2 regions of the Streptomyces sp. 3211.6 genome follow, and region 1 is predicted to be linked to the other one. Evidence: predicted binding sites of a transcription regulator. Region 1 holds the regulator's gene; the other holds the start of a gene.

The links. The regulator HspR, encoded in region 1, represses chaperone genes until heat shock. The targets are predictions, from matches to a motif close to TTGAGNNNNNNNNNCTCAA.
Region 2: lon (endopeptidase La) is a predicted target of HspR. The motif match lies at 11,494-11,512, and genes of this name have one in related genera.

What each region holds. Positions count from the first base shown of each region.
Region 1 covers NZ_RBXC01000001.1:3,865,797-3,880,517, reverse strand. The annotation lists gene BX286_RS17795 (sugar transferase) at 1-125, opposite strand, end outside; gene dnaK (molecular chaperone DnaK) at 480-2,324, shown strand; gene grpE (nucleotide exchange factor GrpE) at 2,324-2,992, shown strand; gene dnaJ (molecular chaperone DnaJ) at 3,032-4,207, shown strand; gene BX286_RS17775 (heat shock protein transcriptional repressor HspR) at 4,209-4,673, shown strand; gene BX286_RS17770 (helix-turn-helix transcriptional regulator) at 4,781-5,848, opposite strand; gene BX286_RS17765 (hypothetical protein) at 5,951-6,223, shown strand; gene BX286_RS17760 ((2Fe-2S)-binding protein) at 6,223-6,537, shown strand; gene BX286_RS17755 (pyridoxamine 5'-phosphate oxidase family protein) at 6,723-7,142, opposite strand; gene clpB (ATP-dependent chaperone ClpB) at 7,255-9,846, shown strand; gene BX286_RS17745 (YbjN domain-containing protein) at 9,971-10,513, shown strand; gene BX286_RS17740 (hypothetical protein) at 10,535-11,683, opposite strand; gene BX286_RS17735 (pyridoxal phosphate-dependent aminotransferase) at 11,692-12,876, opposite strand; gene BX286_RS17725 (DUF2617 family protein) at 13,580-14,098, shown strand; gene BX286_RS17720 (polyamine aminopropyltransferase) at 14,215-14,721, shown strand, end outside.
Region 2 covers NZ_RBXC01000001.1:5,327,215-5,341,935, forward strand. The annotation lists gene fxsT (FxSxx-COOH system tetratricopeptide repeat protein) at 1-320, shown strand, start outside; gene BX286_RS24795 (multifunctional oxoglutarate decarboxylase/oxoglutarate dehydrogenase thiamine pyrophosphate-binding subunit/dihydrolipoyllysine-residue succinyltransferase subunit) at 439-4,323, opposite strand; gene BX286_RS24805 (ATP-binding protein) at 4,582-5,673, opposite strand; gene BX286_RS24810 (response regulator transcription factor) at 5,703-6,443, opposite strand; gene BX286_RS24815 (hypothetical protein) at 6,567-7,148, opposite strand; gene BX286_RS24820 (hypothetical protein) at 7,238-8,617, shown strand; gene BX286_RS24825 (sulfurtransferase) at 9,091-9,954, shown strand; gene BX286_RS24830 (DUF4097 family beta strand repeat-containing protein) at 10,141-10,896, shown strand; gene BX286_RS24835 (RidA family protein) at 11,011-11,409, opposite strand; gene lon (endopeptidase La) at 11,535-13,931, shown strand; gene BX286_RS24845 (MarR family winged helix-turn-helix transcriptional regulator) at 14,089-14,529, shown strand; gene BX286_RS24850 (protein phosphatase 2C domain-containing protein) at 14,555-14,721, opposite strand, start outside.

The sequences.
Region 1 (14,721 bases):
CGGAGCGACCACGGCCGGGCGGGCCGGGCGGGCCGGGCGGCCCAGCCGGACCAGGGAGCCCGGGCGGGCCGGGCGTACCGGGCGAGCCGGGCGGCCCGGGCGGGCAGGGGCGGCATCAGAGGCATGCCAGGCACGCTGCCGGACGCCCGCCGCGAGCCGGGCGCGCCGCGCGGCCGGGCCCCGCACCGGGACCCGTTCGGGTGCCGCGCCGCGGCCGGGGGCTCTGCCCCGGAACCCCCGCGCCTCAAACGCCGGCGGGGCTGGATTCTGCAGCGCCGGGTCGCGCGTGCGCGACGCCGTCCCGCGGATTTCAGCCCCGCCGGCGCTTGAGGCGACGGGCGCGCAGCGCCCCGTAAGCGGGGAACCTGAGCGTAAGCTCCGCCTAAAGGTTGAGCCCCCTCGACTCACCTCTGTTGACGCAGGCGCGGCGGTGCGGCATCCTTGAGTCTGTTCCACTCAAGTCAGCTGGAGGAATCGAAATGGCACGTGCGGTCGGCATCGACCTGGGCACCACTAACTCCGTCGTCAGCGTTCTCGAAGGCGGCGAGCCCACCGTCATCACCAACGCCGAGGGTGCCAGGACCACGCCGTCCGTCGTCGCCTTCGCCAAGAACGGCGAGGTCCTCGTCGGCGAGGTGGCCAAGCGCCAGGCGGTCACGAACGTGGACCGGACCATCCGCTCCGTCAAGCGCCACATGGGCACTGACTGGAAGATCAACCTGGATGGCAAGGACTTCAACCCGCAGCAGATGAGCGCCTTCATCCTGCAGAAGCTGAAGCGCGACGCCGAGGCGTACCTGGGCGAGAAGGTCACGGACGCGGTCATCACCGTCCCGGCCTACTTCAACGACTCCGAGCGCCAGGCGACGAAGGAGGCCGGCGAGATCGCCGGTCTGAACGTCCTGCGCATCGTCAACGAGCCGACGGCCGCCGCCCTGGCCTACGGTCTCGACAAGGACGACCAGACCATTCTCGTCTTCGACCTCGGCGGCGGCACCTTCGACGTGTCCCTCCTCGAGATCGGCGACGGTGTCGTCGAGGTGAAGGCCACCAACGGTGACAACCACCTCGGTGGTGACGACTGGGACCAGCGCGTCGTCGACTACCTCGTGAAGCAGTTCCAGAACGGCCACGGCGTCGACCTGTCCAAGGACAAGATGGCGCTCCAGCGTCTGCGCGAGGCCGCCGAGAAGGCGAAGATCGAGCTGTCGTCCTCCACCGAGACGACCATCAACCTGCCGTACATCACGGCCTCCGCCGAGGGCCCGCTGCACCTGGACGAGAAGCTCACGCGCTCGCAGTTCCAGCAGCTCACCGCGGACCTGCTCGACCGCTGCAAGACCCCGTTCCACAACGTCATCAAGGACGCCGGCATCAGCCTGTCCGAGATCGACCACGTGGTCCTGGTCGGCGGCTCCACCCGCATGCCGGCCGTCGCCGAGCTCGTCAAGGAGCTCACCGGCGGTCAGGACGCCAACAAGGGCGTCAACCCGGACGAGGTCGTCGCCATCGGCGCCACCCTCCAGGCCGGTGTCCTCAAGGGTGAGGTCAAGGACGTCCTGCTCCTCGACGTGACCCCGCTGTCCCTCGGCATCGAGACCAAGGGCGGCATCATGACCAAGCTCATCGAGCGCAACACGACCATCCCGACCAAGCGGTCGGAGATCTTCACGACGGCCGAGGACAACCAGCCGTCCGTGCAGATCCAGGTCTACCAGGGCGAGCGCGAGATCGCGGCGTACAACAAGAAGCTCGGCATGTTCGAGCTGACGGGTCTGCCGCCGGCCCCGCGTGGCGTCCCGCAGATCGAGGTCTCCTTCGACATCGACGCGAACGGCATCATGCACGTCACGGCCAAGGACCTCGGCACGGGCAAGGAGCAGAAGATGACCGTCACCGGCGGCTCCTCGCTCGGCAAGGACGAGGTCGACCGCATGCGCCAGGAGGCCGAGCAGTACGCGGAGGAAGACCACCGCCGCCGCGAGGCCGCCGAGTCCCGCAACCAGGGCGAGCAGCTCGTCTACCAGACGGAGAAGTTCCTCGCGGACAACGCGGAGAAGGTCCCGGCCGAGGTCAAGACCGAGGTCGAGACGGCCGTCACCGAGCTGAAGGAGAAGCTCAAGGGCGACGACACCGCCGAGATCCGCACCGCCACGGAGAAGCTCGCCGCGGTCAGCCAGAAGCTGGGCCAGGCCATCTACGCCGACGCGCAGGCCGCCCAGGCCGCCGGCGGTGCCGGTGACGCGGGCCACGCCAAGGCCGACGACGACGTCGTGGACGCCGAGATCGTCGACGAGGACAAGCCGAAGGGCGGCCAGGCCTGATGTCGGAGGAGACCCCGGGCTTCGACGAGAAGCCCGAAGTCCCCACCGGCGCCGACGACGCCGAGCCGAAGGCCGCCGACTCCTCCAAGGAGAAGGAGGCGGCCCCGGCCGGGGACGCAGCTCAAGGTCCTGGGCAGGAAACGGCCCTCCTGGCGCAGCTGGACCAGGCCCGTACCGCACTCAGCGAGCGCACCGCGGACCTCCAGCGGCTCCAGGCCGAGTACCAGAACTACCGGCGCCGCGTGGAGCGGGACCGGGTCGCCGTCAAGGAGATCGCGGTCGCGAACCTGCTGTCGGAGCTCCTTCCCACCCTGGACGACATCGGCCGGGCCCGGGAACACGGCGAGGTGGTGGGCGGTTTCAAGTCCGTCGCCGAGTCGCTGGAGACGGCCGCCGCCAAGATGGGGCTGCAGCAGTTCGGCAAGGAGGGCGAGCCCTTCGACCCGACGATCCACGAGGCCCTGATGCACTCGTACGCGCCGGACGTCACCGAGACGACCTGCGTGGCGATCCTGCAGCCGGGGTACCGGATCGGCGAGCGTACGATCCGCCCCGCGCGGGTGGCGGTGGCCGAACCCCAGCCGGGCGCGGCTCCCGCCGGGAAGTCCGAGTCCGCCGACGGCGACACGCCGTCCGACAAGGACACGGATGCCCCCGACAAGGGCTGACGCACACCATGTAGGCAGGCGGGAGGAGGGACACCGGGGATGAGCACGAAGGACTTCGTCGAGAAGGACTACTACAAGGTCCTCGGTGTCCCGAAGGACGCCACCGAGGCCGAGATCAAGAAGGCGTACCGGAAGCTCGCCCGCGAGTTCCACCCGGACGCCAACAAGGGCGACGCCTCGGCCGAGGCGCGCTTCAAGGAGATCTCCGAGGCGAACGACGTCCTCGGCGACGCCAAGAAGCGCAAGGAGTACGACGAGGCCCGCGCCCTGTTCGGCAACGGGGGCTTCCGCCCCGGTCCGGGCGGGGGCGGCTCGTTCAACTTCGACCTGGGCGACCTCTTCGGGGGCACCCAGGGCGCCGGCCAGGGCGGCTTCGGCGGTGGCCTGGGCGACGTCTTCGGCGGCCTGTTCAACCGCGGCGCCGGCGCCGGTGCGGGCACCCGCACCCAGCCGCGCCGCGGCCAGGACATCGAGTCCGAGGTCACGCTCTCCTTCACGGAGGCCGTGGACGGGGCGACGGTCCCACTGCGGATGTCCTCGCAGGCCCCCTGCAAGGCCTGCTCGGGCACCGGCGACAAGAACGGCACGCCCCGGGTGTGCCCGACCTGCGTCGGCACCGGACAGGTCTCGCGCGGCAGCGGCGGCGGCTTCTCGCTGACCGACCCCTGTGCGGACTGCAAGGGCCGCGGCCTGATCGCGGAGAACCCCTGCGAGGTCTGCAAGGGCAGCGGGCGCGCCAAGTCCTCCCGGACCATGCAGGTCCGGATCCCGGCGGGCGTCTCCGACGGCCAGCGGATCCGGCTGCGCGGCAAGGGAGCCCCGGGCGAGCGCGGCGGCCCGGCGGGCGACCTCTACGTCGTCGTGCACGTGGGCACGCACCCGGTCTTCGGCCGCAAGGGCGACAACCTCACGGTGACCGTGCCCGTCACGATCGCCGAGGCGGCACTCGGCGCCGACATCAAGGTCCCGACCCTGGGCGGCCCGGCGGTGACGCTGAAGCTGCCCCCGGGCACCCCGACCGGCCGCACGATGCGGGCCCGCGGCAAGGGCGCGGTCCGCAAGGACGGCACCCGCGGCGACCTGCTCGTCACGGTCGAGGTCGCGGTACCGGTGGAACTGTCCGACAAGGCCCGCGAGGCCCTGGAGATGTTCCGGGACGCCACCGGGTCGGAGGACCCGCGTGCCCTGCTGTTCGAGTCCGCGAAGGGAGCTTGACATGGAAGGCCGCCGACGACAGTCCCGTTTCGGTGACGGGGCGTACCAGTTGACCGACGAGACCCCGGTCTACGTGATCTCGGTGGCCGCCCAGCTCTCGGGACTCCACCCGCAGACCCTCCGCCAGTACGACCGCCTCGGCCTGGTCTCCCCGGACCGCACGGCCGGGCGCGGCCGGCGCTACTCGGCCCGGGACATCGAACTGCTCCGCACGGTGCAGCAGCTGTCCCAGGACGAGGGCATCAACCTGGCGGGCATCAAGCGGATCATCGAGCTGGAGAACCAGGTGGCCGCGCTCCAGCAGCGCGTCGCCGAGCTGTCCGCCGCGGTGGACGGCGCTGCCGCGGCCCTCCAGGCCCGTGAGGCCGCGGTGCACGCCTCGTACCGCCGCGACCTGGTGCCGTACCAGCCGCCGCAGCCGGGCAGCGCCCTGGTCGTCTGGCGTCCCAAGCGCCCGATGGACTGACGCCGGGCCCGCACCGGCCGGCGCGGTCGGTGCGACTCGCCGAAGGCCCCGTCCAGGCCCCTCAGGGGCCCGGACGGGGCCTTCGGCATATCCCCCGCCCTTTCCCCTCAGCCGGGCCCCGCAAGGCCCTCGGCGGGCCCCTGGCAGCCCGGGGCGGGCGCCGTCCCGCCCTCGTCGTGGAGGATGCCGGAGCGGGCGATGAGGTAGCCCAGCTGGGCCCTGCTGCCGCTGCCGAGGGCGGTGGCCAGCTTCGCGATGTGCGCGCGGCAGGTGCGTACGTTCATCCCCAGCCGGCGGGCGATCGCCTCGTCCACGTGCCCCTCGATGAGGAGCTGGGCGATGGAACGCTGGACGCCCGATATGCCGTCGGGCATGTGCGTGTAGGTGACCTCGTCGCTCAGCGGCACGGCCCGCCGCCACAGCTGCTCGAACACCTTGATCAGGTAGTCGACGAGCCCGGGGTGGCGCAGCTCCAGCGCCACGCGGCGGTCGTCGCTGGCCGGGATGAAGGCCACGGTCCGGTCGAACACTATGAGCCGTTCGATCAGCTCCTCGAGGGTGCGGATCTCCACCTTGCCCGTCGAGATGCGGTCCACGTAGGCGAGCGTTCCCTGGCTGTGCCGGGCCGTGTGCTGGTAGAGCGTGCGGATGCTCACCCCCCGGTCGATCAGCGGGGCGTCGCGCTCCAGGGCCTCGCTGAGGGCGTAGGAGGGCCGTGCGCCGCCGGGCTGGACCGTCAGCATCTCCGTGTGGCACTCGGCCGTGGCCAGGTCGAGGGCGGCGTTGATCTGGTCGAAGCCCTCCAGCACCGTGATGGCGTGGGTGTTGGCGGGGTTCTGCGCGCTGATGGTGAGGAACGGCTCGAATGCATCGGTGAGATCGACGGCGGTGCGCCGCCGTTCCTGGATTTCGCGCTCCAGCGGCTGCAGCCGCTGGGCGAGGGCGACGGACGGTGGAACTGCGCGGAGCTGGTTCGCGTCATCCGGGTCGGGCCGCAGGAGTGCGAATTCGAGCAGGCAGGGGGCGTTTGCCACTTCGCTGCGGGGGATGCGGCCGGTGCTGAGCGCCGCCGCGTACAGTCGTGCACCTTCGTCGCACAGTGATGTGACGGGGTGGGGATGTGTCGGGTTTGTGTCGCTTATGGGCAAATCTCCACCCCCCAGGGTCCTGAACATGCAAGAACATGATGCATCGTCCCTGTGGCCGTAACGTGCCTGAATGAGCCATGGTCTGACGTGCGGGGGAGAGGATTCCATCAAGTGAGGACGAAGCCGACCATGTACAAGAGAATGCTTCGCTCGGCGCTTGCCGTTGTTTTCTCCGCTGTTGCGGTCTTTGGGGCAGTCAGCGCCGTCAATGGCGATGCGGGGAGCGCTCGGGCCGACAGCGGTTGGAACACCGCGCCCGCAGGCAAGGAAGACAGCGGCTGGAACAACATGGCGTCCGGCGACAGCGGCTGGAACATCGCCCCGACGGGCGCCGGCCCGGTCGCCACGACGAACGGCGAGCCCGACAGCGGTTGGAACTCGACACCCGAGACGGTCGCCTGATGACCCCCGACGACCGCGACTTCCGGCGCGAGATGGCTTCGGCGTACCGCTCTGGCTGGCAGTTCATCGACCTCGCCACGGCGATCCCCTACGCCGGCGACTCGCTGATGGTCACCCTGTTCGGCCAGCCGATCGTCATCGTGCGCGAGGAGGACGAGGACGTCCGTGCCTACCGCTGCCTGCGCCGCCCCCGGGGCGCACCGCAGCCCGTCCGCTGTGAAGTGCGGTACGGCATGGTCTTCGTCAACCTCGATCAGCGTGATCACCAGCTCTTCGAACCCGATATCACCACCGCCACCCCCCGCAGTGCCTGAGGCGATTCCCCCGTCGTTGCAGATCGCTCCAGGTGCTTCCCCCACACAACGGCGCCATCGTGGACCTGACCACGATGGCGCCGTTGTGCTGTCCGCGTCCAGTGTCCGAACCGGACATCCGGGTGAGGATCCACTGAGAAACGGTCCAGGACCGCTTGAGGACCGCTCGAATCCGGCCGTTTTTCTCAGGCGCGCCCCATGGCCCGGTCCAGCGTGATCTCCAGGACCACCCGGTCGGGGTTGGGCGAGGGCGTCCGCCCGTACCGCTGCGCGTAGCGCGCCACCGCCTCGGCGACCGACGCCTCGTCGCTGCGGACCACCGCGCGGCCCTCCAGCGTCGCCCAGCGCCGGCCCTCCATCTGGCACACCGCCACCCGTGCCGCTCCGCCGGGTGCCTCCAGGACGTTGCGCACCTTCTTGCTGTGCTTGCTGCTGATCACCCGCGCGAGCCCGGCCTCCGGGTCGTACGTCACCCCCACCGGGACCACGTGCGGGGTGCCGTCGGGCCGCGGGGTGGTCAGGGTGCAGACGTGCCGCTCCCGCCAGAAGGCGAGGTAGTCGGGCGTCGGGTTGAGTACGTCGTGGACCGGCTTCGAAACAGACATGGCCCGAAGCATATGTCCGGGCCGAATCCGGCCTTGAGTGGAATAGACTCAACTTTGCAGACGCTGAACCTGTCAGAGTTGTGAAAGTCCCGCCGGAGAGGAGAAACCGAGAGTGGACGCCGAGCTGACCAACAAGAGCCGTGACGCGCTGAACGCGGCCACCAGCAGGGCCGTCAAGGACGGCCACGCCGACCTGACCCCCGCGCACCTGCTGCTGGCCCTGCTCGCCGGCGAGGACAACGAGAACATCACCGATCTGCTCGCCGCGACCGGGGCCGACCAGGCCGCCGTCCGCGCCGGCGCGGAGCGGCTGCTCGCCGCCCTGCCCAGCGTCACCGGCTCCACCGTCGCGCCCCCGCAGCCCAGCCGCGACCTGCTCGCCGTACTCGCCGAGGCCGACTCCCAGGCGAAGGCCCTCGGCGACGACTACCTCTCCACCGAACACCTCCTCATCGCCGTCGCCGCCAAGGGCGGCCAGGCCGGTGAGGTCCTTTCCGCCCAGGGCGCGACCGCGAAGAAGCTGCTGGCCGCCTTCGAGAACGCACGAGGAGGACGGCGGGTGACCACCCCCGACCCCGAGGGCCAGTACAAGGCCCTGGAGAAGTTCGGCACCGACTTCACGGCGGCGGCCCGCGAGGGCAAGCTCGACCCCGTCATCGGCCGCGACCACGAGATCCGGCGCGTCGTCCAGGTCCTCTCGCGCCGCACGAAGAACAACCCGGTGCTCATCGGCGAGCCCGGCGTCGGCAAGACCGCCGTCGTCGAGGGCCTCGCCCAGCGCATCGTCAAGGGCGACGTCCCCGAGTCCCTGAAGAACAAGCGGCTCGTCGCCCTCGACCTTGGCGCCATGGTCGCCGGTGCCAAGTACCGGGGCGAGTTCGAGGAACGCCTCAAGACCGTCCTCGCCGAGATCAAGTCCAGCGACGGCCAGATCATCACCTTCATCGACGAGCTGCACACCGTCGTCGGCGCCGGAGCCGGCGGGGACTCCGCCATGGACGCGGGCAACATGCTCAAGCCCATGCTGGCCCGCGGCGAGCTGCGCATGGTCGGCGCCACCACCCTGGACGAGTACCGCGAGCGCATCGAGAAGGACCCGGCACTGGAGCGCCGCTTCCAGCAGGTGCTGGTCGCCGAGCCCACCGTCGAGGACACCATCGCGATCCTGCGCGGCCTCAAGGGCCGCTACGAGGCCCACCACAAGGTGGTCATCAACGACAGCGCCCTCGTCGCCGCCGCCACCCTCTCCGACCGCTACATCACCTCCCGCTTCCTCCCCGACAAGGCCATCGACCTCGTCGACGAGTCCGCCTCCCGGCTGCGCATGGAGATCGACTCCTCCCCGCTGGAGATCGACGAGCTCCAGCGCTCCGTCGACCGGCTGCGCATGGAGGAGCTGGCGCTGAAGAACGAGTCCGACCCGGCCTCGATCGAGCGCCTGGACAAGCTCCGCAAGGACCTCGCCGACAAGGAGGAGGAGCTGCGCGGCCTCACCGCCCGCTGGGAGAAGGAGAAGCAGTCCCTCAACCGGGTCGGCGAGCTCAAGGAGCGCCTGGACGACCTGCGCGGCCAGGCCGAGCGCGCCCAGCGCGACGGTGACTTCGACTCCGCCTCCAAGCTGCTCTACGGGGAGATCCCGGCGCTGGAGCGCGAGCTGGCCGAGGCCACCGAGGAGGAGGCCAAGGCCGGTCCCGTGAAGGACAGCATGGTCAAGGACGAGGTCGGACCCGACGACATCGCGGACGTGGTCGCCGCCTGGACCGGCATCCCCGCCGGCCGCCTCCTGGAGGGCGAGACCCAGAAGCTCCTGCGCATGGAGGAGGAGCTGGGCCGCCGCCTGATCGGCCAGACCGAGGCCGTACGGGCCGTCGCGGACGCCGTGCGCCGCACCCGCGCCGGCATCGCCGACCCGGACCGGCCGACCGGCTCGTTCCTCTTCCTGGGCCCCACCGGCGTGGGCAAGACCGAGCTGGCCAAGGCCCTCGCGGACTTCCTCTTCGACGACGAGCGGGCCATGGTCCGCATCGACATGTCCGAGTACTCCGAGAAGCACAGCGTGGCCCGGCTCGTCGGCGCCCCGCCCGGGTACGTGGGCTACGAGGAGGGCGGCCAGCTCACCGAGGCCGTCCGGCGCCGCCCGTACAGCGTGGTGCTGCTGGACGAGGTGGAGAAGGCCCACCCCGAGGTCTTCGACATCCTGCTCCAGGTCCTCGACGACGGCCGCCTCACCGACGGCCAGGGCCGCACGGTCGACTTCCGCAACACCATCCTGATCCTGACCTCCAACCTCGGCAGCCAGTTCCTGGTGGACCCGCTCCCCTCCGCCGAGGACAAGAAGGCCCGGGTCCTGGAGGTGGTCCGGGCGAGCTTCAAGCCGGAGTTCCTCAACCGCCTGGACGACCTCGTGGTCTTCGCGGCCCTCACCCGCGACGAGCTGGCGCACATCGCCGAGCTGCAGATCGGCCGCCTGGCCAAGCGCCTCGCCGACCGCCGCCTGGCCCTGGACGTCACGCCCGAGGCCCTGGCCTGGCTGGCCGACAAGGGCAACGACCCGGCGTACGGCGCCCGCCCGCTGCGCCGCCTGATCCAGACGGCCGTCGGGGACCGGCTGGCCAAGGAGATCCTGTCCGGCGAGGTCAAGGACGGCGACACGGTCCGCGTCGACGTGGCCGGCGAGGACCTGCTGGTGGGCCGGGCCCTGTAGCCCCCGCGCCCGTAAGGACCGCCGCGCGTCCGTGTCCGCCCGGAGCGGATCGGGCGTGCGGGGGTGGACAGGGGGTGGGCGCGATGGTGGAGGATGGCTGTATCCGCACGAAGGGAAGTACACGGTGAGCATCGACCCGGCCTCGATTCCGAACTTCGGGGGTCAGCCCGAACCGCAGGCGACAGGACCGGCGGGCCCCGTCGTCCCCGACCAGGACCTGGTCAAGCAGCTCCTGGAGCAGATGGAACTCAAGTACGTCGTCGACGACGAGGGCGACCTCGCGGCGCCGTGGGAGGACTTCCGCACGTACTTCATGTTCCGCGGTGAGGGCGAGCAGCAGGTCTTCTCCGTCCGCACCTTCTACGACCGCCCCCACGCGATCGACGACAAGCCGCAGCTGCTCGAGTCGATCGACGACTGGAACCGCCGCACCCTGTGGCCCAAGGTCTACAGCCACACGCACGACGACGGCTCGGTCCGTCTGATCGGCGAGGCGCAGATGCTGATCGGCACCGGCGTCAGCCTGGAGCACTTCGTGTCCTCCACGGTCAGCTGGGTCCGCGCGTCGATCGAGTTCGACAAGTGGCTCGTGGAGCAGCTCGGCCTGGAGAAGGAGATCGACTCCGCCGAGGGCGACTCCGGCTCCGAGGACGGGGACGACGCCTAGCCGTCCCCGCCCCCCGGCCCGCTACAGGGGCACCTTCGCCAGGAGCAGGAGGTACGCCCCGTAGCCGAACGACAGCCCGGCCATGCCGGCGGTCACCGCGACCGCCGTGCGCGGCCGGGCTTTCGCCGTGGCGGCGGCCAGCGGGATCAGCAGCGGGAACGCCGGCAGCAGGAACCGCGGCTTCGACTCGAAGAACCCCGCCCCGCCGAGGGTGATCACCAGCAGGACCGCGGTGTACACCAGCAGCGGCAGCGGCGCCCGGTCCAGCAGCAGGAGCACGGCCGACAGCCCGGCCACGGCCAGGGTGGCCACCGTGACGGCCACCGGGAGCGTCACGCGCCCGCCGGTCAGGACCTCGCCCACGGCGGCGACCGTGCCCGCGCCGAAGTCGAAGCGCGAGCCCCACTGCCGCTGCACGGTGAAGTAGCCGAGCAGCTCGTGCCGGCGCGCCCCGACGGCCAGTACGTACGCGACCCAGCCCGCGGGCGCCAGCAGCCCGGCCGCCCACACCTCGGGCGTCCGGTTGCCCCGCAGCAGCTCCCGCAGGGCCGGCAGGCTCACGGCGGCGGCCACGGCGATCCCGGTCGGCCTGGTCAGCCCCGCGAGCACCGCCAGGGAGGCCGCCCACATCCAGCGCCCGCGCAGCAGCGCGTACAGCGCCCAGGCGGCCAGTGCGCACAGCAGCGGCTCGGTGTAGCCGAGGTTCAGCACCACGGCGTGCGGCAGCGAGGCCCACAGCGCGACGAGCAGCACCCCGGCCCGCGCCCCGAGCAGCCGCTCCCCGACCCGGTACACGCCCGCGGCGGCCACCGCGGCGGCCGCCCAGGCCACCGCGAGCCCGGCGACGGGGCCGCCGCCGAAGAGGTGCACCAAGACGGGGTACAGCGGGAAGAAGGCGGCGTCGCTCTGGATGGAGTCGGAGGCGGGCCACATCTGGGTGCGGCCGTAGCCGTTGGCGGCGATGGAGAGGTACCAGTAGGAGTCCCAGGAGCCGCCGAGCACCTTGACCGGGTCGCGCCCGGCCCACCAGGCCCCGAGGGCGACCACCAGCACCCCGGCCCCGCGCACGCCGGCGAACACGGCGAGCGCCGCCCCGGCCGGCGCGGCCGGACCGGGGCTTCGGACGGTCCGCGCGGGGGCGGGCGGGGTCCGCTGCGTCGATACGCCCACGGCGGGGCCTAGAGCGCCCTCAGCCGGTCCACGGCTTCGCTCAGGACCTCCGTCTTCTTGCAGAAGGCCCAGCGGACCTGGGTGGAGCCGGCCTCCTGGTCGTCGTAGAAGACCTGGTTGGGGATGGCGACGACCCCGCAGCGCTCGGGCAGGGCGCGGCAGAAGGCCAGGCCGTCCTTCTCCCCGAGGGGGGAGATGTCGGTGGTGATGAAGTACGTGCCCTGCGGGCGGAAGACCCGCAGGCCGGCGGCGGTGAGGCCGTCGCTGAGCAGGTCGCGCTTGGCGGCGAGGTCGGCGCGGAAGGCGTCGTAGTAGGTGTCGGGGAGGGCGAGGGCCTCGGCGACGGCGTACTGGAAGGGGCCGGAGGAGACGTAGGTGAGGAACTGCTTCGCCGAGCGGACGGCCGAGACCAGCGCGGGCGGGGCGGTGATCCAGCCGACCTTCCAGCCGGTGAAGGAGAAGGTCTTGCCGGCGGAGGAGATGGTGACGGTGCGTTCGCGCATCCCGGGCAGGGAGGCCAGCGGGGTGTGGCCGCCTTCGAAGACCAGGTGCTCGTAGACCTCGTCGGTGACGACGAGCAGGTCGCGCTCGACGGCCAGCTCGGCGATGGCGGCGAGTTCCCCGGGGGTGAGGACGGTGCCGGTCGGGTTGTGGGGGGTGTTGAGCAGGAGCAGGCGGGTGCGCGGGGTGACGGCGTCGCGCAGGGCGTCGAGGTCGGGGCGGAAGCCGGGGGCGCGCAGGGTGAGCGGGACGCGGACGGCGCCGGCCATGGCGATGCAGGCGGCGTAGGAGTCGTAGAACGGCTCCAGGGCGATGACCTCGTCGCCCGGTTCGAGGAGGGCGAGGAGGGCGGCGGCGATGGCCTCGGTGGCGCCCGCCGTGACCAGGACCTCCGTGTCGGGGTCGTAGCCGAGGCCGTAGAAGCGCTGCTGGTGGGCGGCGATCGCCTCGCGGAGCTCGGGGACGCCCGGGCCGGGCGGGTACTGGTTGCCCCGGCCGTCGCGGATCGCCCGGACGGCCGCCTCGGCGATCTCGGCGGGGCCGTCGGTGTCGGGGAAACCCTGGCCCAGGTTGATCGACCCGGTGCGGGCGGCCAGGGCCGACATCTCCGCGAAGATCGTGGTGCCGAAGGCCGCCAGGCGGCGGTTGAGGAAGGGGCGGTCGCTGCTCACGAGTGCGCTCATGGGCGCCATCCTGCGGGGAACCTCTGGACTTGCTCAAGTGCGCTTTGGCGGGTTCGGCCCGCGGGCATCCCCCTGCACACGGGACACGGGGATCCCGTCCCCCGGGGGACCGGGGGTGTCAGGAAGGGGGCGGTGGCCATGGTCGTCGTCGTACTGGTCGCAGGGGCGATCGCCGCAGTGGTCGTCTGGGTCGCGAGGAAGCTGTCCGGCGGGGGCGGATCCGGCAGCGGCGGGAGCTCCGGCGGCAGCTGGTGGGCGGGCGGCGGGGGGTCTTCCTCCTCCTGCGGTTCGTCGTCCTCCTGCGGATCGTCCTGCGGTTCCTCCTGCGGTGGCGGCGGGTGCGGGGGGAGCTGACACTGGAGCGGGGCGGCGGGGGCCGCGTGGACAGGGCGCCCGGCGGGGACAACTTCCTTCGGGCGTCTTCTTGTTCGGGTGCGTACGAAGGCGTACGGACGGCCTGGTGTTGAACACGTGAACCGGGTAGCCCCCGAGGGGATGTAAACCCCTTCAAGTTGGGTAAAAACGCTGTGAGTGCCGTGCCTTTCATGATTCCCTCGGTTGAGTAGACCAGTCCTCGGAGGACCTCCCTGGACTTCTCCCCCAGCTACCGCTGGGGGGACCCCCAGTGGACCCGTGCCGGTATTCCCCCACCCGTTCTGTTGCCGCCGGCGGGCCCCGGCCCCTCTCCCTCGCGCGTTTGCGGAGCCGACTCATGCTCACGACCCTCCAGACCACCTACACCGACACGCGTGCCGCCGATCTCGCCTGGGCCCTGGGACGGGACCGGCTGCCCGCCCTGGCCGTACTGAACCTCCAGCTCCAGGACGCGAAGGTGGAGTTGCGCCTGCTCGGGGCCTCCCATCAGGTGCTCCTGGAGGAGGGCGAGGTGCTCTGTTCGGAGACGGTCGCCTGTATGCCCGGCAGCCGGACGCCGCTGCCGCTGGGCGTGGCCAAGCGGGTGGGTGACTGGGAGTACGAGTTCGCCGCGCGCGTCGAGACCCTTTCGCGCGGTTCGTTCGCGGGACGGGCGCAGGAGCTGCTGGCCCTGGTCGCGGATCACCCGAACGGACTGGCGGGCACCTTCCCGGGCGACCCGCACGCCTTCACCGCCATGCTGGCCCAGCACCACGAGGGGCAGGTGCGCTGGCGGACCTGGCACGCGTACCCGCAGGAGGGTCAGCTGGTGGCCACCCGGACCCGGGTGGGCGTGCGGATGGGGGCGCCGGTCTAGCCGCCGTTCCGTACGGCCGGGTTGTGTACGCATTAGGCCAACTGGCGGGATCAATGGGGCACTTGCACCCATGTGGGTGACAGGGTGTCCGTGGGTGGTGACGTACGGTTCGCTGCATGATCGACCGTTCCGCCCCCCGCGGGGTGCTCCCGGCGGCGGAGCCGCGGGGCGTGCAGACCGTTCCGGCCGCCCTGCCCGTACAGCCCCGGACCGGCCGACTCCTCGTCCTGGCCACGGTGTTCGTCTGTGCCGCCTGCGGACTCGTGTACGAGCTGGAGCTGCTCGCCCTCGGCTCGTACCTCATCGGGGACTCCGTCACCCAGGCGTCCGTCGTGCTGTCCGTCATGGTCTTCGCGATGGGCGTCGGTTCCCTCCTCGCCAAACGGCTCCGCACCCACCCCGCCGTCGGCTTCGCCGCCATCGAGGCCGGGCTCGCCCTGCTGGGCGGGTTCTCCGCCATGGCCCTCTACGCGAGCTTCGCCTGGCTGGGCGAGTCCCGGCCCGCGCTCGTCGCGTTCTCCTTCGCCATCGGGGTGCTCATCGGCGCCGAGATCCCGCTGCTGATGGTCCTCATCCAGCGCATCCGCAGACAGGACGCCGGCGGGGCCGTCGCCGACCTGTTC
Region 2 (14,721 bases), 1.5 Mb from region 1:
GCCACCCCTGGACGCTGGGCTGCGCCCTCAACGCCACCGGCCACCGCAACATCACCGGCCGCCTGGACTCCGCCCTGGAACTCAGCCGCGAGACCCTCCGCGCCACCCAGCAGGTCCTCGGCCCGGACCACCCGATGGCCCTCAGCGCCCAGATCGCCCTGGCCGCCGACCTCCGCTCGGTACGGGAGGACACGGAGGCCGCCAAACACGAGGACGCCGGCCTCAAGGCCCTCACCCGCACCCTGGGCCCCCAACACGTCCACACCGTCTCGGCCCGCCAGCAGACCCGCCCGTACTGGGACTTCGAACCGCAGCCATGACCGGCCCCACCGGCGCGGCGCGGCGTGGCCGGACGTGCCGGATGCCGGACGTGCCGGAAGGCCCGGCCCCCCACGTGGGGGACCGGGCCTTCCTTCTCCGTGCGGGCCGCGTCGGCGACTACGCCTCGAAGACCTCGTTCATCAGCAGCTGCTGCTCCGCCTGGTGGCGCTTCGCGGAGCCCACCGCCGGGGACGAGCCGTGCGGACGCGAGATGCGCCGCAGGCGCTCGCCCGCCGGGATGTCCGCGCCGACCGCCAGGTCGAGGTGGTCGATCAGGTTCAGCGCGATGAACGGCCACGCACCCTGGTTCGCCGGCTCCTCCTGCGCCCAGATGTACTTCGCCGCGTTCGGGAACTTGGCGATCTCCGCCTGGAGCTCCGCGCCCGGCAGCGGGTACAGACGCTCGATGCGGATGATCGCCGTGTCGGTGATGCCGCGCTTCTCCCGCTCGGCCTCCAGGTCGTAGTAGACCTTGCCCGCGCAGAAGACGACCTTGCGCACGGCGTTCGGGTCGACCGTGGTGTCCCCGATGACCGGGCGGAAGGAACCGCTCGTGAACTCCTCCGCCTTCGACGCCGCGGCCTTCAGACGCAGCATCGACTTCGGGGTGAAGACGATGAGCGGCTTGTGGTGCGGGTTGTGGACCTGCCAGCGCAGCAGGTGGAAGTAGTTCGACGGCAGGGTCGGCATCGCGACCGTCATGTTGTCCTGCGCGCACATCTGGAGGAAGCGCTCCGGGCGGGCGGACGAGTGGTCCGGGCCCTGGCCCTCGTAGCCGTGCGGCAGCAGCAGCGTGACGCCGGAGGTCTGGCCCCACTTCTGCTCGGCCGAGGAGATGAACTCGTCGACGACGGTCTGCGCGCCGTTGACGAAGTCACCGAACTGGGCCTCCCACAGCACCAGCGCGTCCGGGCGGGCCAGCGAGTAGCCGTACTCGAAGCCCATGGCCGCGTACTCGGAGAGCAGCGAGTCGTAGACGTTGTAGCGGGCCTGGTCGTCCGACAGGTACTGCAGCGGCGTGTAGTCCTTGCCGGTCTCCCGGTCGATGAGGACCGCGTGACGCTGGCCGAAGGTGCCGCGGCGGGAGTCCTGGCCGGACAGGCGGACCGGGGTGCCCTCCATCAGCAGCGAACCGAAGGCCAGGGTCTCGCCCATGCCCCAGTCGATGGTGCCGTCGTCGATCATCGCCGCGCGGCGCTGCAGCTGCGGCAGCAGACGCGGGTGGACCGTGTGGCCCTCGGGGATGTTGACCTGGGACTCGGCGATCCGCTTGACGACGTCCTGCGAGATCGCGGTGTTCACCGAGACCGGGAACTCCTGGGCGGTCTGCGCCGGCGTGACGGGGGCGCCCGCGGGCTGCGCGGCGGCCTCGCGGACCTCCGCGAAGACCTTCTCCAGCTGGCCCTGGAAGTCCTGGAGCGCCTGCTCGGCCTCTTCCAGCGTGATGTCGCCGCGACCGATGAGGGACTCGGTGTACAGCTTGCGCACCGAGCGCTTCTTGTCGATCAGGTCGTACATCAGCGGCTGCGTGAACGCCGGGTTGTCCGACTCGTTGTGACCGCGGCGGCGGTAGCAGATGAGGTCGATCACGACGTCCTTGTTGAACGCCTGACGGAACTCGAAGGCCAGGCGCGCCACGCGGACCACGGCCTCCGGGTCGTCGCCGTTCACGTGGAAGATCGGCGCCTCGATCATGCGGGCCACGTCGGTCGCGTACATCGACGAACGCGAGGACTCCGGGGCGGCGGTGAAGCCGACCTGGTTGTTGATCACGACGTGGACGGTGCCGCCGGTGCGGTAGCCGCGCAGCTGCGACATGTTCAGCGTCTCGGCGACCACGCCCTGGCCGGCGAACGCGGCGTCGCCGTGCAGGGCGACGGGCAGGACGGTGAAGTCCGTGCCGGCCTTGCCGATGACGTCCTGCTTGGCGCGGGCGACACCCTCCAGGACCGGGTCCACGGCCTCCAGGTGGGAGGGGTTGGCGACGAGCGAGACCTTGATCTGCTCCCCGTCCAGGCCCGTGAAGGTGCCCTCGGCGCCCAGGTGGTACTTGACGTCGCCGGAGCCGTGCATGGACTTCGGGTCGAGGTTGCCCTCGAACTCGCGGAAGATCTGCGCGTACGACTTGCCGACGATGTTCGCGAGCACGTTCAGGCGGCCGCGGTGGGCCATGCCGATGACGACCTCGTCGAGGCGGGCCTCGGCGGCCGAGTCGATGACGGCGTCGAGCAGCGGGATGACGGACTCGCCGCCCTCCAGGGAGAAGCGCTTCTGGCCGACGTACTTGGTCTGCAGGAAGGTCTCGAAGGCCTCCGCCGCGTTCAGGCGGCGCAGGATCCGCAGCTGCTCCTCGCGCTCCGGCTTGGAGTGCGCGCGCTCGATGCGGTCCTGGATCCAGCGGCGCTGCTTCGGGTCCTGGATGTGCATGAACTCGACGCCGGTGGTGCGGCAGTAGGAGTCGCGCAGCACGCCGAGGATGTCGCGCAGCTTCATCATCGACTTGCCGGCGAAGCCGCCGACGGCGAACTCGCGCTCCAGGTCCCACAGGGTGAGGCCGTGCTCGGTGATGTCGAGGTCGGGGTGCTTGCGCTGCTTGTACTCCAGCGGGTCGGTGTCGGCCATGACGTGGCCGCGGACCCGGTAGGAGTGGATCAGCTCGAAGACGCGGGCGGCCTTCGTGACGTCGTCGTCGTGCGAGGCGTCGATGTCGCGCATCCAGCGGACCGGCTCGTACGGGATCCGCAGCGACTCGAAGACGCTGTCGTAGAAGCCGTCCTCGCCGAGGAGGAGGTTCGCGACGATGCGCAGGAACTCGCCGGAGGCCGCGCCCTGGATGACCCGGTGGTCGTAGGTCGAGGTCAGGGTCATGACCTTGGAGATGCCCAGCTTGTTCAGGGTGTCCTGCGAGGTGCCCTGGAACTCGGCGGGGTAGTCCATGGAGCCGACGCCCATGATGACCGACTGTCCGGGCATCAGGCGGGGCACGGAGTGCACGGTGCCCAGGCCGCCGGGGTTGGTCAGCGAGACGGTGACGCCGGTGAAGTCGTCCATCGTCAGCTTGCCGACGCGGGCGCGGCGGACGATGTCCTCGTAGGCCTGCCAGAACTCGAAGAAGTTCAGGGTCTCGGCCTTCTTGATGCCGGCGACGACGAGCTGGCGGTCGCCGTTCGGCTTGACCAGGTCGATCGCGAGGCCGAAGTTCACGTGCTCCGGCTTGACCAGGGTCGGCTTGCCGTCCTTCTCCTGGAAGGAGTAGTTCATCGACGGCATGGCCTTGATGGCCTGCACCATCGCGTAGCCGATCAGGTGGGTGAAGGAGATCTTCCCACCGCGGGCCCGCTTGAGGTGGTTGTTGATGACGATGCGGTTGTCGAACAGCAGCTTCACCGGGACGGCGCGGACGGACGTGGCCGTCGGGACGTCGAGGGAGGCGTTCATGTTCTTGGCCACGGCGGCCGCGGGGCCGCGGAGCGTCACCAGCTCGGGGCCCTGCGGGGCCTCGGTGGCGGGCGCGGCCTTCTGAGCCGGAGTGGTGGCGGCCGGAGCCTGAGGGGCAGGCGCGGCCGGTGCGGCGGCCGGGGCCTGAGGGGTGACAGTCACAGCAGGGGCACCAGAGGGGGTGGCAGGAGCAGGGGACGGAGCTGACACGGGTGTGGTCGCGGCGGGGACAGACACGGCGGGCGCCGCCCCCGTGGCGGCGTCGGCGGCCTGCGGGATCCCGACCGGGGCGGTGGCGGCCTGTGCGGAGGCGCCATCCGTCGTCGCGGTCTTCTCGGGACCGGGACCAGGACCGTCCGACTTCACCGGAGCGGCAGCGCCCCCCGGCTTGTAGTCGGCGAAGAAGTCCCACCAGGCCCGGTCGACCGAGTTCGGGTCCTGGAGGTACTGCTGATAGATCTCGTCGACGAGCCACTCATTCGCGCCGAAGCCTGAGGCGGGGTTCTTCCCGCCCTCTGCTGCGTCGGTCGTGGTGCTCGGGTTACTAGGGGACTGTGGCGACACGGCGGCAACCGCCCTCTTCCGCTTCACAAGGTATGGACAGCGGGAATAAAGGCTACGCCTCCCCAGCGGTGCAATGCAGGCCGGGCGGGACTTCCGTCGCGCAGGTCACACCGAACGGCGGGTTTCGCCACGTGGAATGGCGGGAAACAAGCGTGGTTCGGGTAGGGGGCAGCCAGGTTGCGACCCCCATGGCCTCGCACCCCTGCCGACCCCGGGCACATGTGGCCGAGATCATGTCCTTCCCACTCGAACCCTACGTCAAGACAGCACCGCCGAGCTGCCCGGAAGGGTGACAAGGATTCGGCAACCACGTGACGATTCGGCCACGCGGATCTCCCCTCCGTGCAGGCCGACGGCCCAGCGGGCGATCGCCAGCCCCAGCCCCGTGCCCCCGTCGCCGCCCCCCGCGGCCCCCCGGTTGAACCGCTCGAAGACCCGGTGCCGCTCCGCCTCCGGAATGCCCGGCCCCTCGTCCACGACCTCCAGCGCCAGGCTCCCGGGCATGTCGCCCGAACGGGCCCGCACCGTCACCCGGCCGTGCGCCGGACTGTGCTTCACCGCGTTGTCGATCAGGTTGGCCACCACCTGGTGCAGCCGCTCCGCGTCCGCGTACGCGGTCAGCTCCGGAGGATGCACGTCCAGATGAAGGTGCACGTCGTTACGGGTGTGCCCGCCCGAACCGGAAGCCAGCCCCGGCCGCCCCGCGGCCGCCAGCCCCGACTCCTTCAGCACCCCCGACAGGTACGGCCACACCTCGAACCGGCGCGCCTTCAGCGGCACCACCCCGTTGTCCACCCGGGACAGGTCCAGCAGCGTCTCCACCAGCCGGCCGAGCCGCTCCGCCTGCTTCAGCATCGTCCGCATGGTCTCCGGATCGGCCTCCGAGACCCCGTCCACCACGTTCTCCAGCACCGCCCGCAGCGCCGCGATCGGAGTGCGCAGCTCGTGCGAGACGTTCGCGACCAGCTCTCGACGGTGCCTGTCCTCGGCCTCCAGATCACCGGCCATCCGGTTGATCGTCGACGCCAGATCGCCCAGCTCGTCCCGCCGCCCCGCCCCGCTCACCCGGCGCGTGTAGTCCCCGTGCGAGATCGCCCGGGCCACCGTCGTCATCTCGTCCAGCGGCGCCGTCAGGCCGTGCGCCACGAACTGCGTGATCAGCATCGAGGCGATCACCGAGAAGACCGTGATGAAGCGCACCTCCGTGTCCGTGCGCAGCGCCACCATCAGCAGACCGGTGGTGATGAACACCGAGACCACGACGAGCGTGCCCAGCTTCGTCTTGATCGAGAACGGCGAGAACGGCCGCAGCCCCCCGCTGCGGGCACCGGCACCACCGGAGCGGCCCACGCCGTGCCCCCTGCCGGGGCGCCCGCCGCTCACGCCTGCGCCGGGGTCTCCAGGGCGTACCCGACGCCGTGGACCGTACGGATCCGCTCCGCGCCGATCTTCCGGCGCAGGGCCTTGATGTGGCTGTCGACCGTACGGGTGCCCGAGGCGTCCGCCCAGTCCCACACCTCCGCCAGCAGCTGCTCCCGCGACAGCACCGCCCGCGGGGTCCCCGCCAGGCACACCAGCAGGTCGAACTCGGTCGGGGTCAGGTGCACGTCCTCCGCCTGCACCCGCACCCGGCGCTGCGCGTGGTCGATCTCCAGGTCCCCCAGCCGCAGGGTCGCCCCCCGCGGGGCCGTCGCCGCCTGCGTGGCCCGCTCCACCCGGCGCAGCAGCACGTGCACCCGCGCTGCCAGCTCGCGCATCGAGAACGGCTTCGTCATGTAGTCGTCCGCCCCGACCCCCAGACCGACCAGCATGTCGGTCTCGTCGTCCCGGGCCGTCAGCATCAGCACCGGCACGGGCCGCTGCGCCTGCACCCGCCGGCACACCTCCAGCCCGTCGAAGCCGGGCAGCATGACGTCCAGCACCAGCAGCTCGGGCAGCCAGCTCTCGGCGGCCGCGACGGCGGCCGGCCCGTCGTAGGCGGTCTGCACCTGGAAGCCCTCGGCCCGCAGCCGGGCCGAGATGGCGTCGGCGATGGTGCGGTCGTCCTCGACCACCAGCACGCGCCGCTGGGCACCTGGAGTGGCCGCGGCGCCGTTGTGGGTGGTGTGCGTCTGTTCCATGTCCCGCCCCTGATGATCCGCGTGATGGCTGGGGTGCAGCGTAGAGGAGGCACAGGCCTGCGGCCATGGAGGGTTCGGACAGGACCCGACAGCATCCGGAATCAGAGATTCATCCCGGATTCCTCAGGCGGCGTCGAATCCGGGAAGGGCCTCCAGCACCCGGGACAGGGCCGCCGGCAGCGCCGTCTGGTCGGCCGCCACCTCGAAGCCGCCGTGCACGAAGGAGTACGTGAACCCGTCGTACACCGGCGGATCGGCGGTCGCGGTGCGCGGCAGGTGCGCGAAGTCGGCCTCGCGCAGCGCGGTGCGCAGATCCTCCAGCCCGGCCGGGGTGAGCCGGCCCTTCCGCAGGTCCTTGTCCTGCTCGCCGAGGAGGGTCCAGGAGCCGTCGCCGTTGACGAGGAGCGTCCTGGTCCGGCCGGCGAAACCGCCGCTGCGGGTGACGCGCAGAAGGCGCTCGGTGGACGGGTCCGCCGTCGGCGGAGGGGTGGGGCGGGGCGTGGCGGGGGCGGTCGCCGTGGGCTGCGGGCCGGCGGTGGTGGCGGGCGCCGTCGGGACGGGCGCGGTCGCGGGGGCGCTCGTGGCCGCCGCCGTGGCCCCCGCCGGCTCCGGACCGCCCGCGGAGCCGCCGTGGTCGCACCCCGCCAGGGACACTGCGGCGAGCAGCACCGCCGCCGCGGCCCCGGCCGCTCGCATCGCTCGCACTCCGACCTCCTGCGGGACACCGGTACCGCATCCGAGTATGGAGGCCCCGACCCCCGACCGAAAGCACCCCGGAGGACGTCATCCACCGCTTGGCCGCCTGGCGCTGGTTCCCGCCGCTGCTCGCCGTCCTCCTCCTCGGCCTGTGGGGCCTGGAGCGGGGACCGGGCGGGGGCAGCATGTGGCGCGACGAATCCACGACCTGGCAGGTCGCGCACCGGCCGGCCGGGGAGCTGTGGGGGCTGCTCGGACAGGTCGACGCGGTGCACGGGCTGTACTACGCGGTGATGCACACGGTGTTCGCCGTGTGGGGGGAAGGGGGCGGGGCGGGCGGCGCGGGCCTGTGGGCGCTGCGGCTGCCGTCCGTGGCGGGGACGGCCCTCGCCGCCGGCGGGGTCGCCGCCGTGGCGTACCGGCTGGCGGGGGAGCGGGCCGCGCTGTGCGCGGGGGCGGTGTACGTCCTGCTTCCGCCCGTGCAGATGTACGGGCAGGAGGGGCGCTCGTACGCCCTGGTCGCGGCGGCCGTGGCCTGGGCGACGTACCTGATGGTGCGGCGGCGGTGGGCCGCCTACGCGGTCGTGCTGGTGGTGGGCTGCTGGCTGCACGAGTTCGCGGCCCTGGCCCTGCTCGCCCACGCGTTCGCCGCCTGGCGGGAGAGGGTCTGGCGGTGGGCGGCCGGGGCGGTCGCCGCCGGGCTGCTGCCCCTGGCGGTGGTGAGCGCGGGGCAGGCGGAGCGGCAGCTGGGCTGGCTGGGCCGGCCCCGGTGGCAGGACTGGGTGGCGTACGGGGTGCTGGCGGCGGCGGTGGCCCTCCTGGCCCGGGGAGGCCGGCGCGAAGTGCTCCGGGTCGCGGTACCCCTGGCCCTGCTGCCGCCCGGGCTGCTGATGGCGGTCTCACTGGTCCACCCCTGGTACGTCGACCGGTACGTCCTCTACGCCCTGGGCGGCCTCGCCCTCCTGGTCGGCGCCCGCGCGGCGGAGGGGGGACGGGCGGGGGTGCGGGGCTGGCTGCCGTGGGCGGTCGCGGGCGTGCTGCTCGTCCCGGTGGCGGCGTGGTCGGCGTGGCTGCGCACCCCGGAGAGCCGCCGGGACGACGTCCTCGCGGTGGCGGCGGCGGTGCGGGAACGGGCCAGGCCGGGGGACGCCGTGCTGTTCATGCCGTCCCGCAGGCGGGAGTGGCTGCTGTCCACCCCCGGGCCGTACGGGGCGCTGCGCGACGTGGCCCTGGCCGCCTCCCCGTCGGCCTCGCACACCCTCCAGGGCACGGAACTCCCCCCGGACCGGGTCCGGGGGGCACTGCTGTCGTCCCCGAGGGTGATAGCCCTGATGGACCCGGCGGACCAGCCGCTGGACCCGTACCCCACGGAGGCGGAGAAACGCACCACCCTGACGACTGCCTTCGACCGCTGCTCGGTGACGGAGGTCAGGGGCGCGAGGGTGGCGGTGTACGCCCGCCGGGGCGGATGCGGGTGAGGGGGCGCGCCATCGCCCCCTCGAGGGGCCGGGGGCGGGTCGGCGCCTGCCCACCCACCTCGCGGCGGTGCCTGACCGGGCCGGAACAGGACAGCGGCCCGGCACCCAGGAGGGTCGGGGTTCCAGCTGGGCGGTCTCAGGGACGGGTTGGGGGTTTCCCGGCAGTCTTCGTTTTTCCGTGGCGGGACGGCCTGTCAAGGGTCGCCGCAGGCGATCGCGAAGCGACGCGACGAAGGAGCGCCCTTGACAGGGCGGCCCGACGCGGAAGGACGATGAGACTGACGGGAAAGCCCCAACCCCTCTCTGAGACCGCCGAGTGTGGTCCCGGCCATCCCACCCCCGCCCGGCCTTCCGTTGCCGCTTGGTTAGTTCACCCCGAGCCGTCGGCCTCGCCAGCCAACTCTCCCCGGCCAGCGTGCGGTGGGTTGAGGATGGGCGGGAGATCGTTTCCGACCCCGCCCCGGAGGCTCCGCATGCCCGCATCCGCATCCGCATCCGCATTCGCATCCCCGCCCGAGATACCCGCCCCGCTGGTCGGTACAGGCTGGCTTGCCGCGCACCTCGGGCGGGTCGTGGTGTTCGACGCCTCCGTCGGGGCGCATCGGGGTGGCTCCGGGAGGATTCCGGGCGCCCGGCCCTTCGACCTGGACGGTCATCTGTCCGACCATGACGCCCCCGCGCCCCACACCATGCCCACGGCGGCGGCGTTCGAGGAGGCGCTGCGGGGGCTCGGGGTCGGGGACGGGGATGCCGTGGTGGTGTACGACGCCGCCGGGGTCTACTCCAGTGCCCGGGCCTGGTGGATGCTGCGGGCCATGGGCTTCGACCGGGCCGCCGTGCTCGACGGAGGGCTGCCCGCCTGGATCGCCGCCAGGCTGCCCGTCGAGGCCGGGCCGGCCGTGTACGACGGCCCGCGCGGCTCCTTCACCGCGCGGCCGCGCCCGGGACTGCTCGTGGACGCCGACACCGTGGCCGGGGCCCTCGCCGACCCGGGTGCCGTCGTGCTCGATGCCCGGACCCGGGAGCGTTTCGCCGGCAGTGCCCCCGAGCCGCGGCCCGGGCTGCGTGGTGGCCATATGCCGGGCGCGCTGAACCTGCCGTTCGGTGAACTCCAGGGGCCGGGCGGTCTGATGCGCCCGGCCGGGGAACTCCGGGCGGCCTTCGAGGCGTTGGCCGGGGAGCGGGAGCGGCTCTACTTCAGCTGCGGGTCCGGCGTGACGGCGTGCGTGCTCGCGCTGGGCGCGACCCTGGCTGGGTACGGGGAGACCGCGGTGTACGACGGTTCGTGGAGCGAGTGGGGCGTGTCCTCGGACCGGCCGGTGGCGACCGGGGCCTGAGGCGACGGAGAGAAGGAAGAGGAGGAAGAGGAGGAAGAGGAGGAAGAGGAGGAAGAGGCGGGAAGGGAGGGCCGGAGGGTCGGAGGGCCCGAGGGCCGGAGAAGTGGGGGGGTGCAGTTAACCCCACCCCCGGTTCGGATGTCTGCACCCGCGCGCTTGCGGCGTCGGCTCGGCAGACTCGTCCCCATGGCACCTGCACTTCACACCACGTCAACCCGCCTCGTCGTCACGGCCCTCGGGGCCGTCCTCCTGCTGTCCGGCTGCGGCCTGTCAGAGGTGGGCCGCCCGGTGAAGACCCTCGACGCCGACGCGACCGTCTCCGAGCCGGTCACGACGGTGGAGCTGACGGGCATACGTAGCGGCGACGTCGAGGTCACCGCCGGCTCCGGCCCCGGGGTCACCGTCCGGCGGGTCGTCCACTACCGGGGCGGCACGGCGCCCACGGCCGGGCAGCGGGTCTCGGGCGGGGTGCTGAAGTTCCAGGACGACTGCGAGGACGACTGCTGGATCGACTACCGCCTGGAGGTGCCCGCAGCAGCCGGGGTGCGGGTCGAGAGCAGCAGCGGGGACATCACCGTGCAGGGGGTCGCACGGGCCGATCTGACCTCCTCGTCCGGGGACATCCGGGCCGAGCGGATCGCGGGCCCGGTGAAGGTCCGTACGGCCTCCGGGCGGATCACCGCCACCGGTCTGGAAGGGGCCGAGGCGGATCTGCGTGCGGCGTCCGGGGACGTGCAGGCCGGCTTCGTGAAGGCTCCGGCCTCGGTGTCCGTCACCACCAGCTCGGGCGACGTCGGCGTGACGGCCCCGCAGGGCCCGTACAGGCTGTCGGTCGACACGGCCTCCGGGAGCCGCGACGTCCGCCTGAGCAGCAGCCCGGACGCCGCGTCGCGGATGACGGTCCGTACCGCCTCCGGGGACATCCGCCTCTCGGCGTCCTAGCCCCCCCGCGTCCTAGCCCGCGTCCTAGCCCCCCCCGCGTCCTAGCCCCCGGCGGCCCGGCCCCCGGCGCCCCGGGCCCCGGCGTCCGCCCCCCCGCCCCGGCCCCCCGCCTCCCTAGTCCTCGTCGAGGATCGCGTCGAGTTCCACCTCGACCAGCCAGGCGGGGTCGATGAAGCGGGACACCTCCACGAAGGTGGCCGCCGGGCGGATGCCGGCGAAGCGCTCGCCGTGGGCCCGCGCGGCCTCTTCCCAGCGGGTGATGTCGGTCAGCATGATCCGCGTCCGGACGGTGTGCTCCAGCGAGGCGCCCGCCTCCTCCAGGGCCCGCTGGGCGATGTCGAGGCACCGCACCGTCTGGGCGTGGACGTCGCCCGGGCCGACGGTGGAGCCGTCGTCCCCGATGGGCGCCGTGCCCGCGACGGCCACGTGCCGCCCTACGCGCACCGCGCGCGAGAAGCCGATCCGGGGTTCCAGCGGGGAGCCCGAGCTGACGGTTCGTCGTATGTCTGTCATGGCGTCATGGTGCTACGGGACGGACCGCGGGGCTGTTCGCCCCCGGCGAACGCCAGTTGGGGAACATTGCTGCGCGCAGAAGCATTGAGTCGGCATAGCTCAACTTCACTGCCGGAGGGAAGATCATGGCTTCGACGTCCGTAACGCTCACCCTGCCCGTGCTGCCGCTCGACGATGAGGTCGTGCTGCCCGGGATGGTCGTCCCGCTGGACCTGTCCGACGCCGAGGTGCGCGCGGCCGTCGAGGCCGCGCAGGCGGCGCGCGGCAGCGGGAAGCCCCGGGTGCTGCTCGTGCCGCGGGTCGACGGGAAGTACGCCGGGATCGGTGTGCTGGGGACGGTCGAACAGGTCGGGCGGCTTTCCGACGGCGATCCCGGGGCGCTGATCCGCGGGCGCGGCCGCGTCCGGATCGGCGCCGGGACCACCGGGCCCGGGGCGGCGCTCTGGGTCGAGGGGGAGACCGTGGAGGAGCAGGTGCCCGACCCGCTGCCCGGGGCGGTCGCCGAGCTCGTCAAGGAGTACAAGGCCCTCGCCACCAGCTGGCTCAAGAAGCGCGGCGCCTGGCAGGTCGTGGACCGGGTGCAGCAGATCGAGGGGGTCTCGGCGCTCGCCGACAACTCCGGGTACTCCCCGTTCCTGACCGTGGCGCAGAAGGTGGAGCTGCTGGAGACCGTCGACCCGGTCGCCCGCCTGCGGCTCGCCGTGAAGGCGCTCAGCGACCACCTCGCGGAGCAGGACGTCGCCGAGTCCATCGCCAAGGACGTCCAGGACGGCGTGGAGAAGCAGCAGCGCGAGTTCCTGCTCCGCCGCCAGCTGGAGGCCGTCCGCAAGGAGCTGCGCGAGCTGGGCGGGGAGAAGGAGGGCGAGGAGTCCGACGACTACCGGGCCCGCGTCGAGGCCGCCGACCTGCCCGAGAAGGTCCGCGAGGCCGCGCTCAAGGAGGTCGACAAGCTGGAGCGGGCCAGTGACCAGAGCCCCGAGGGCTCCTGGATCCGCACCTGGCTGGACACCGTGCTGGAGCTGCCCTGGAACGAGCGCAGCGAGGACCGCTACGACATCCAGGGCGCCCGGGCCGTCCTCGACGCCGAGCACGCCGGGCTCAACGACGTGAAGGACCGCATCACCGAGTACCTGGCCGTGCGCAAGCGGCGCGGGGAGCGGGGCATGGGCGTCATCGGCGGCCGGCGTGGCGGTGCCGTGCTCGCTCTGGTCGGGCCCCCCGGCGTCGGCAAGACCTCGCTCGGGGAGTCCGTGGCGCACGCCATGGGCCGCAAGTTCGTGCGCGTCGCCCTGGGCGGTGTGCGGGACGAGGCCGAGATCCGCGGCCACCGCCGGACGTACGTCGGTGCCCTGCCGGGCCGGATCGTCCGGGCCATCAAGGAGGCCGGCTCCATGAACCCGGTCGTGCTCCTCGACGAGATCGACAAGGTCGGCTCCGACTTCCGCGGCGACCCGGCGGCGGCCCTGCTGGAGGTCCTGGACCCGGCGCAGAACCACACCTTCCGCGACCACTACCTGGAGGTGGAGCTCGACCTGAGCGACGTGGTCTTCCTGGCCACGGCGAACGTGCTGGAAGCCATCCCCGAGGCCCTGGCCGACCGGATGGAGCTGGTGCGCCTCGACGGCTACACCGAGGACGAGAAGGTCGTCATCGCCCGCGACCACCTGCTGCCCCGCCAGCTGGAGCGCGCCGGGCTGACCGCCGAGGAAGTGGTCCTGGAAGAGGGGGCCCTGCGCAAGCTCGCGGGGGAGTACACCCGCGAGGCGGGCGTGCGCACCCTGGAGCGGTCCATCGCGCGGCTGCTGCGCAAGGTCGCCTCGCAGCACGAGCTGGGCGAGCGGGAGTTCCCGTTCACCATCGGCGCGGGTGAGCTGCGGGGCCTGATCGGCCGGCCGCACCACGTGCCGGAGTCCGCCCAGGACCCGGCCGAGCGGCGCACGGCCGTCCCGGGCGTGGCCACGGGCCTGGCCGTGACCGGCGCCGGCGGTGACGTGCTCTTCGTCGAGGCCTCCCTGGCCGACCCGGAGACCGGCGCGGCCGGACTGACCCTGACTGGGCAGCTGGGCGACGTGATGAAGGAGTCGGCGCAGATCGCGCTCAGCTTCCTGCGCTCGCACGGCGCCGAGCTGGAGCTCCCGGTCGCCGACCTGAAGGACCGGGGCGTGCACATCCACTTCCCGGCGGGCGCCGTCCCCAAGGACGGTCCGAGCGCGGGCATCACCATGACCACCGCGCTGGCCTCCCTGCTCTCCGGCCGCCAGGTCCGCACGGACGTGGCCATGACCGGTGAGGTTTCGCTGACCGGGCGGGTGCTGCCCATCGGCGGGGTCAAGCAGAAGCTGCTCGCCGCGCACCGGGCCGGGCTGACCACCGTGATCATCCCGAAGCGCAACGAGGCCGACCTGGACGACGTCCCCCATGAGGTGCTGGAGGGGCTGGAGGTGCACCCGGTGACCGACGTGCGCCAGGTGCTGGAGCTGGCCCTGGCCCCGGCGGTGGTCTCCTTCACCAAGGCCGCCTGACCGGCGCCGCCGCACCTCCGCAGGCCCGGGACCCCCTTCCCCTGGACTCCGTCCGGGGGCCCCCAGGCGGGGTCCCGGGCCTGCGGCGCACCCCCTGGGAAATACTGGACCCGTACCGGGGTGCCAGGTCGCGCCCCACCAGCGATGGGAGCGGCACGTGCACGGCAGTGAAGACCAGGAGTTCCTCGCTCTGGAGCGGGAGCTGTCCGTCTTCCTTCGGCGCGCCCGGGCCTCCTCGGGCGAGATGGCCCGCGCCCTGCACCCGGAGCTGGAGCCCGCCGCGTACGGGCTGCTGGTCCGGCTGGAGGCCGCCGGCCGCCAGCGGGCCACCGAGCTGGCCGCCTACTTCGGCGTCGGCAAGGCCACCATGAGCCGCCAGCTGCGCGCCCTGGAACTGCTGGGCCTGGTCGCCCGCGAACCGGACCCCGCCGACGGCCGCGCCTTCCTCGTCGGCCTCACGGACGAGGGCCGGGCCCGGTTCCTGCGCGTGCGAGGGGCCCGGCGCGAGCAGTACATGCGCAAGCTGGCCGACTGGGACCGCGGCGAGGTCGCCGAGCTGGCCCGGCTGCTCAACCAGCTGAACTCCGGCGAGGAGTAGGACCGGGCCCGCCGGGAGCGCGGGCTCACAGCTCGGCGTACACCGCCGAGGCGTCGTCGTGGCGCTTGTACCGGGCCGGCGGGCGCACCGGGTCGGACTCGATGGCCCGCACCCGCCCGATCAGCCCCCGTGCCCCCTCCTCGCGCAGCACGTCCAGACAGGCCGCCCAGTCGCCCTCCCCGAAGGTGTCCG